Regions from separate parts of the Hydrogenophaga sedimenti genome, predicted to be linked through region 2. Evidence: predicted binding sites of a transcription regulator. Region 2 holds the regulator's gene; the other holds the start of a gene.

Region 1 (4,424 bases), on a different contig from region 2:
GCGGCGCCGCCTTCGGCGCCGAGGACGACTGCGCAGCGCGTGGTGCCGCCTGGGGCGCCGTGCCCTGGATGATCGTGATGTTGCCGCCCTCCATGGGCTTGCAGCCCTTGGCCTTGGCCACCGTGGCGTTGTTGGTGTACTCGTTGCCGCAGCGGTAGATGCGCTCCTGCGCCATGACAGGACTCAGGCAGGCAGCAACGGCCAGCAGGGCAACCACCTTCAACGGATCCACGGCAACGGATAGGGACAACACGGACACTCCTGGCGCCAGGGGCGCAAACATCGGCATCTTTCAGTATGGCCGAAAAATTGGCGCGATATTGCCAGAGCCCGACCCGGAATCCCTGGTTTGCCCGCGGACGGCACAAAAAAAAGGACGGCCGAAGCCGTCCTCTTTGCCTGGAACACCCGGAAAACCCGGGTGGCCAATCACAGGCTGAAGTACATGTCGAATTCGACCGGCGCCACTTCGATGCGGCTGCGGTTGACTTCGGTCATCTTCAGGTCGATGTAGGCGTCCAGCATGGAGTCGGTGAACACGCCGCCCTTGGTCAGGAAGGCGCGGTCCTTGTCCAGATACTCCAGCGCCTGGTCCAGGCTGTGGCAGACGGTCGGCACCAGCTTGTCCTCTTCCGGCGGCAGGTGGTACAGATCCTTGGTGGCGGCTTCGCCCGGATGGATCTTGTTTTCCACGCCGTCCAGACCGGCCATCAGCAGGGCCGCGAAGCCCAGGTACGGGTTCATCAGGGGATCGGGGAAGCGGGCTTCCACACGACGACCCTTGGGGTTGGCCACGTACGGGATGCGGATCGAGGCCGAGCGGTTCTTGGCCGAGTAGGCCAGCTTCACCGGGGCTTCGAAGTGGGGCACCAGACGCTTGTACGAGTTCGTGCCCGGGTTGGTGATGGCGTTCAGGGCACGGGCGTGCTTGATGATGCCGCCGATGTAGTACAGCGCGAACTCGGACAGGCCGGCGTAACCGTCGCCGGCGAACAGGTTCTTGCCGTCTTTCCACACGGACTGGTGCACGTGCATGCCGGAACCGTTGTCACCGTGGTAGGGCTTGGGCATGAAGGTGGCGGTCTTGCCGTAGGCGTTCGCCACGTTCTGGATCACGTACTTCTGCAGCACGGTCCAGTCGGCGCGCTCGACCAAGGTCGAGAAACGGGTACCGATTTCGTTCTGACCAGCGCCGGCCACTTCGTGGTGGAACACTTCGACGGGAATGCCCAGGCTTTCCAGGATCAGGGCCATCTCGGCGCGCATGTCTTGCGTGCTGTCGACCGGGGGCACGGGGAAGTAACCGCCCTTGACGGACGGACGGTGGCCACGGTTGCCGCCTTCGAGCTTGGCACCGGTGTTCCAGGGAGCTTCGTACTCTTCGATTTCGTAGAAGCTGCGGCCCGGCTCGGTGCTCCAGCGCACGCCATCGAACAGGAAGAATTCGGGTTCCGGACCGAAGTAGGCGGTGTCGCCCAGGCCAGATGCCTTCAGGTAGGCTTCAGCGCGCTTGGCGATGGAGCGGGGGTCGCGATCGTAGGACTTGCCGTCGGCCGGCTCGATCACGTCGCAGGACAGGATCAGCGTGGTCTCTTCGAAGAAGGGATCGATGTTGGCGGTGTTCGGATCGGGGATCAGCTGCATGTCCGATGCTTCGATGCCCTTCCAGCCAGCGATGGAGGAGCCGTCAAAGGCGTGGCCGGAAATGAACTTGTCTTCGTCAAAGTGGGAAACGGGCACCGTGGTGTGGTGCTGCTTGCCACGGGTGTCGGTGAAACGGAAGTCGACGAATTTGACTTCGTTGTCTTTCACCAGTTGCATCACGTCTGCGACGGTCTTGGCCATCAAAAAGCTCCTGTTGCTGTGTGGGTGGAATCGCGAAGGGAAAAAGCAGTTTCTGTGCCACCAGATTCCGATCTGAACCGGACCGACAGCGGCTGGCTTGCCCAACGCGCATTATCCATGCAGTCCGTGGGCCACCCCGGCCCGGAAAGCGCCCACCAGCGCGACCGGCTCACCGGAATTCTGAAGAGGGGTCATCGCATCCCCTCGTCATAAACGCACCAAATTGGTGTCTTTTGATGATCTATTTTGGTGCAATCAATTTCGCACCAATTCAGGGCCTAGGTCGGCACCATGCTGCCGCAACCCGGCCAGCAGATCCGGGAAGGCCGCGGCCACCGCGTCGGGCGTGCCCTTGACCCCCAGTTCAATGTGGCGCCCATGCTCCGGGTGATCGACGCTGGGCAGGCTGAAGACCTTGACGGGATGCCCACGTTCAATGGCCTCCATCAGAGGTGTCAGCGTCGCCTCCATCGCCCCCTTGACCACAACCGAACGCTCCAGCCACTCGCCGCGCCGGTGCAGATGCCCATATTGACTGTCCAGCAGCGATTCGATCATTGGCCAGGCCATGACCGGAAACCCGGGCACGAAATGCACCGTCCCGCCGCCGGACCCGTCGCAGCTGAAGCCCGGGATCTTGTTGTAGGGGTTGGGAATGATCCGCGCGCCGTCTGGAAACACGCCCATGTTGAAACGGTGCACGTTGTCGGGCCGGTCCGGGTCGTAGGTCTCGCCCCGCTCGGAGGCCAGGTCCTTCATCCGCTGCTCGATCAGGTCGCGCGCCTGCGGATGCAGCACCAATTCCAGCCCCAGGGCCGCCGCCGCGCACTGCCGGGTGTGGTCATCGGGCGTCGCCCCAATGCCGCCGCAACTGAACACGATGTCGCTGCTGGCGAACGCGTCGCGCAGCGCCCCGGTGATGCGTTGGCGGTCATCGCCAATGCAGCGCGCCCACGACAGCGACAGCCCACGCGCCGACAGCAGTTCGATCACCTTGGGCAGGTGTTTGTCGGCGCGCTTGCCCGACAGGATTTCGTCGCCAACGATGATGAGGCCGAAGACAGGCGTGGAGACCGGTGTGTTTTCCATGGTGTGCGTCAGGACTGGGGCGGAAGCAGTTCGCCTCCACCGGCCGGAGACGGCGGCAAAGGGACCGCGGTACCACTGGCCTGACCGGGAACGGCGTCCACCACCTCCACCGCGGTCTGTGCCCGCAGCTTCTGCAGGGCCGCAAGGCAGAAGTGGGCAAACCAGAGCGACGAGAAAGCGAACACCAGCGTGTAGATCCAGATCGCCACCGGCACCAGCAACGGCGCCAGGGCGACAAACATCGCACCCGACGCCCACAGCAGACTGGGCGCCGCGCCCAGGTAGCCACTGATCACGCCCATCAGCAGCAGGCTGCCACGGTGCTCGCGCAGGATGGTCTTGCGCTCGGCGGTGCTGGCATGCAACGAAAGCGCGTCGAAGGCGAATACACGGTAGGTCAGCCAGCCCCAGATCAGCGGCGGCAGGATGAGGACCAGCGGCGGCACCAGCCAGAACGGCATCGACAGCACCAGCGCCACCGCCGCCACCACGGTGGACCCCAGCGACCAGGCCAGGCTGACCCACAGGGACCCGCCGCGCTTCTTGTCCAGTGATGCAAAGCGGCGCTGCCCGACCAGATCCACCATCGCCGGCGTCATGAAAAACGCGACCAGCAGCAGGCTCAGCAGCACGATCACCGGCGTCGCCAGCACCAGCACCACCAGCGGCGCAAACACCGTGCGCAGGTACCCCAGGCCGACACCATCGAGCCAGCCCAGGAAACTCTGCACCAGCGACCAGGCCTGGAGCCAGTCGGACACCGCCTGGACGGCAAAGTCCCAGCCGAAATAGCCCAGGCCAAACGACAGCGCCACCATCAACACCAGCGGCAGGAACGAAAGACCGATGACCCGCGGATGCATGCAATAGGCCACCGCGCGCCAGAACGAATCGAAGAGCTGAGTCATCCGGTCAGAATACAGGTTTTCGCTGTGGTCCGGCGCTGCCCCGCCCGAGGAGAACCGATTGGACAGTGTCGACATTCACGGTGTGCGACTGGAAATGGCACACATCCCCGGCTCACCCGAAGTGGCCCCGCTGCTGTTCCTGCACGAAGGTCTGGGCAGCGTGTCCCTGTGGGCGCAACGGGGCCGGGACTGGCCGCGCGAAGTGTGTGCGGCCACGGGCCGGGCCGGCTGGCTGTTCTCCCGCCGCGGCTATGGGCAATCCGACCCGGTCCGGGATGTCCGGGGCGAATCCCGGATGGACGGCTTCTGGCACATCGGCCGCCACGAACCCGACTACATGCACCGGGAGGCTCTGGAAGTGCTGCCGGAACTGCTGTGTCGGCTGGACATCCGCCAACCCGTGCTCGTCGGGCATTCGGACGGTGCCACCATCGCCCTGCTGCACGCCAGCCGCCATCCCGTCTCTGCCTGCGTGGTGATGGCTCCGCACCTGTTTGTCGAGGAGGTGTCAATCCGGTCGATCGAACAGGCGCGGCAGGCCTACCTGGCCGACCCCGGCGAGCGCGGCCTGCGGCAACGTCT
Region 2 (4,424 bases):
CTGCGCGGGCCTTGCCGTTTCCGGACAGGAATCGTCTCTTGTCAAGGGCACGAATTGCGCTTGGCACCGCTACAATGAATGCAAGATCTGTGCCCCCAAAAGCCATGCACCAACACGTCAAACCCTCCCGTCCGATCGCCTGGTTGTTTGTTGCGGCCGCCGGCCTGCTGTCCCCCTGGGCGGCGCAGGCGGAAAAAGCCGACAAGGACAAGCCCATGAACGTGGAGGCCGATGCCCTGCGTTACGAAGAGAACCGCCAGACCAGCGTGTTCAATGGCAACGTGGTGCTGACCAAGGGCACGATCGTGATGCGCGGCTCCAAGCTGGACGTGCGCCAGGATACCCAGGGCAACCAGCTCGGCCTGCTGGTGGGCACGCCCGCCACCCCCGGATTCTTCCGCCAGAAGCGCGAAGCCCTGGACGAGTGGATCGAAGGCGAAGGCGACCGCATCGAATACGACAGCAAGGCCCAGACCGTGCTGTTCACCGGCCGCGCCGTGCTGCGCCGCTACCGTGGCACGCAGCTCAATGACCAGAGCGTGGGCAGCGAGATCCTCTACAACAGCCAGACCGAGGTCTTCACCGTCAAGGGCGGCGCCGAGAGCAAGACGGCGGCCAACCCGTCCGGCCGTGTGCGCGCCATGCTGACGCCGATTCCCGAAGAGGAAAAAGCGGGCAAGACGCCGCCTCCCCAGCCGTCGGCCGAGCCGGCCACGCTGCGCCCCAGCGTCAAGATCACCGAGCCCAAGAAGTGAGCGGAACCTCCGCCAGCCCACCGGGCGCCGTGGCGAGCCAGAGCCGCCTGGAGGTCCATGGTCTGAAGAAGGCCTACGGCAGCCGCAAGGTGGTCAAGAACGTCTCGCTGTCGGTCGACAAGGGCGAGGTGGTCGGGCTGCTCGGACCCAACGGTGCCGGCAAGACGACGTCGTTCTACATGATCGTGGGCTTGCTGCGGGCCGACGGCGGCGAGATCCTGCTCGACGGCGCCCGCATCGAATCCCTGCCGATCCACCGGCGCGCCCGACTGGGTCTGGGCTATCTGCCGCAGGAAGCGTCGATCTTCCGCAAGCTCACGGTCGAGCAGAACGTGCGCGCCGTGCTGGAGTTGCAGCACAACGAGCAGGGTGAGCGGCTGTCGGAAGACGAGATCCGTGGCCGCCTCGACGAGCTGCTCAAGGACTTGCGGGTGGACCATCTGCGTCTCTCGCCGGCGCCCGCGCTGTCGGGCGGCGAGCGCCGCCGGGTCGAGATCGCCCGTGCGCTGGCGACCCGTCCGCGGTTCATCCTGCTGGACGAACCCTTTGCCGGCATCGACCCGATCGCGGTGCTGGAAATCCAGCACATCATCAGCTTTCTCAAGTCGCGTGGCATCGGTGTGCTGATCACCGACCACAACGTGCGCGAGACACTGGGCATCTGCGACCACGCCTACATCATCAGCGATGGTCAGGTGCTGGCCAGCGGTACCACCGCCGAGATCGTGGAGAACGCCGAGGTGCGCCGCGTCTATCTCGGCGAAAACTTCCGCATGTGATGCCCTGAGCGGATGAAGCAAGGTCTCTCGCTGCGGGTCTCGCAGCATCTCGCCCTCACCCCCCAGCTGCAGCAATCGATCCGGCTGTTGCAGCTGTCGACGCTCGAAATGGCCCAGGAAGTCGAGCAGATGCTCGACGAGAACCCTTTCCTCGACCGCGGGGAAGAAACGGCCGAACGCGAAGAGTTCGGCGTCGAGGCTGCCGATGCGCCGGTCGTGGCCGCCGACCAACTGGCGGAGGCGGCACAAACCGCGCCGGAGCCGCGCCTGCCCGACGCCGACACACGCAGCTCGTCCACGGAGTCGTCCGAGAGCGGGGGCGCCGACGAGGTCGAGAGCCGGCTCGACGGCGCGTCCCCGGTGGAAGAGAGCTGGGAAGGCGACGGCACGGTCGAGATGGCGCCCGACGACAGCGAGTGGGGCGGCGACGCGCCGGCGCGCAACAACAACGCGTCCGGCGGCGACGACGAAACCGCGACCGCGGCCGAACTGGCCCGCGAGCCGGTCAGCCTGCAGGACCACCTGCACGAGCAGGCGCGCTGCCTGCGTCTGTCGGACGAAGATGCTGCGGCCCTGTATTTCCTGATCGAGTCGCTCAACGACGACGGTTACCTCGACGAGAGCCTGCACGATCTGGCGCGGGCCTGCTGGCACCTGACCGCCTCGGCGCCGGCCGAAGCCGAACCGCCGTTCGAAGAAGTCGAGGCGATCGAGCAGCGGCTGGGCACGGCGCTGCAATGGCTGCAGCAGATGGAGCCCTCCGGCGTCGGCGCCCGCGATCTGGGCGAATGCCTGCGGCTGCAGATCCTGGAACTGCGCAACACGCCCGCGGCGCGGGCCGCGCTGGCGATCTGCGAGCAGCCGCTGGAGCTGATCGCCAAGCGCGATGTCAAGCGCCTGTGCGCGAGCACCGGACAGGACGACGAGGCCGTGCGCTCCGGCCTGGCGCTGATCGCGCGGCTGGAGCCCAAGCCTGGCCGGCGTTTTGTCGATGTCGAACGCAACGTGGTGGTGCCCGACGTGATCGTCACGCGCGCCGGCCGCGGCTTCAAGGTCACGCTCAACGCCGAGGTCATGCCGCGCCTGCGGGTGCACGACGTCTACGCGAACGCCATGCGCGGGCGCGGCCGCGACGGTGGCGGCGAAGCCGGTCACGCCGCGATGCAGCAGCGCCTGCAGGAAGCACGCTGGTTCATCAAGAACATCCAGCAGCGCTTCGACACCATCCTGCGCGTGTCCTCGGCCATCGTCGAGCGCCAGCGCAACTTCTTCATGCACGGCGAACTGGCGATGCGCCCGCTGGTGCTGCGCGAGATCGCCGACGAGCTGGGCCTGCACGAATCGACCATCAGCCGCGTCACCACCGCCAAGTACATGGCCACGCCGTTCGGCACCTACGAGCTGAAGTATTTCTTCGGCTCCAGCCTGGGCACCGAGACCGGTGGCAACGCGTCGAGCACGGCGGTGCGCGCCCTGCTCAAGCAGTTCATCGCGTCCGAAGAACCGTCCAAGCCGCTGTCGGACAACCAGCTCTCGGACCTGCTCAAGGAGCAGGGCATCGAGTGCGCGCGCCGCACGGTCGCGAAATACCGCGAGGCGCTGCGCATCGCGCCCGCGAACCTGCGCAAAGCTTTGTAACCCCCTGCGCCGCTTCGCGTCACCCCCCAGGGGGCTGCACCAACGGCCCGGCAAAGCCGGTTCCGTGGTGCACGCTGGAAGGGGTCTGTGCCGAACGTGCTGTGTTTGTCCATTAGGTTTCCATTCATGAACCAGCTTCAACTCTTCCTCCCCTGCGCCGCGGGCGTGGAGGACTACCTGGCCGCCGAGGTCACGCGCATCACCGGCGAGACCGAGGTGCAGAAGTGGCGCGCCGGGGTGGCGCTGCAGGCTTCGTGGCGCGACGCGCTCAAGCTCAACCTGCATTGCCGGCTGGCGCAGCGCGTGCTGGTGCAGCTCTGGCACGGCGGCTACCGCAGCGAGAACGACCTGTACCAGGCCGCCGGCGAGATCGCCTGGGAAATCTGGTTCACGCCGCAGCAGACCATCAAGGTCGAGATCACGGCGCAGCACAGCCCGCTCAAGAGCCTGAACTTCGCGGCGCTCAAGATCAAGGACGCGGTCTGTGACCGCTTTCGCGACAGGCGCGGCGAGCGGCCCAGCGTCGACACCACCTGGCCCGACGTGCGGCTCTACGCCCACCTGACCACCGACACCGTCAGCCTCTACATCGACACCTCGGGCGAGCCGCTGTTCAAGCGCGGCTGGCGCGAGGACAAGGGCGATGCGCCGCTGAAGGAAACCCTGGCGGCGGCCATGATCGCGGCGACCGGCTGGAACGGCGCCGAGGCGGCCACGCTGGACGACATCGTGCCGCTGTACGACCCCTGCTGCGGCAGCGGCACGGTGGCGATCGAGGCGGCGCAGATCGCGCTGCACGTGGCGCCGGGCCTGCAGCGCCGTTTTGCGTTCGAGAAGCTGCTGCCGTTCCAGCCGCACGTCTGGCACGCGCTCAAGGACGAGGCCGCGAAACAGCGCCGCGACTGGCCGGCCGGGCGCAAGCCCATCGTGTTCGGCAGCGACGTCGCGTTCCGCATGGTCGACTTCGCGCAGCGCAACGCCGAACGCGCGGGCGTGGCGTTCGCGATGGAATTGCGTGGCGGCGACGCGCTGCAGCGCATGCCGCCGACGGATCGACCCGGCGTGATGCTGCTGAACCCGCCCTATGGCGAGCGCATCGCGGCCGCCGGTGTGGCCGGACAGAATGCGCAGGAGCGCGCCGTCGAGCGCGGTGGCCGCGCGCCACGCACCTTCACCGTGGGCGCCAAACCTGCGCCCGAGGCGGGCCTGGGCCGCGAGAGCGCGCAGATGGCCGATGGCAGCGACGGCAGCG

What was found. The regulator sigma-54, encoded in region 2, starts transcription at its own class of promoters, with help from an activator protein. The targets are predictions, from matches to a motif close to TGGCANGNAANCTGCTTT.
Region 1: glnA (type I glutamate--ammonia ligase) is a predicted target of sigma-54. The motif match lies at 1,888-1,905, and genes of this name have one in related genera.

What each region holds. Positions count from the first base shown of each region.
Region 1 is NZ_JBPZHA010000009.1:152,026-156,449, forward strand. It holds gene ACS5NL_RS15780 (hypothetical protein) at 1-175, opposite strand, end outside; gene glnA (type I glutamate--ammonia ligase) at 430-1,845, opposite strand; gene ACS5NL_RS15790 (competence/damage-inducible protein A) at 2,101-2,934, opposite strand; gene ACS5NL_RS15795 (EI24 domain-containing protein) at 2,943-3,842, opposite strand; gene ACS5NL_RS15800 (alpha/beta fold hydrolase) at 3,937-4,424, shown strand, end outside.
Region 2 is NZ_JBPZHA010000001.1:537,617-542,040, forward strand. It holds gene lptA (lipopolysaccharide transport periplasmic protein LptA) at 105-755, shown strand; gene lptB (LPS export ABC transporter ATP-binding protein) at 752-1,534, shown strand; gene ACS5NL_RS02515 (RNA polymerase factor sigma-54) at 1,547-3,172, shown strand; gene ACS5NL_RS02520 (THUMP domain-containing class I SAM-dependent RNA methyltransferase) at 3,299-4,424, shown strand, end outside.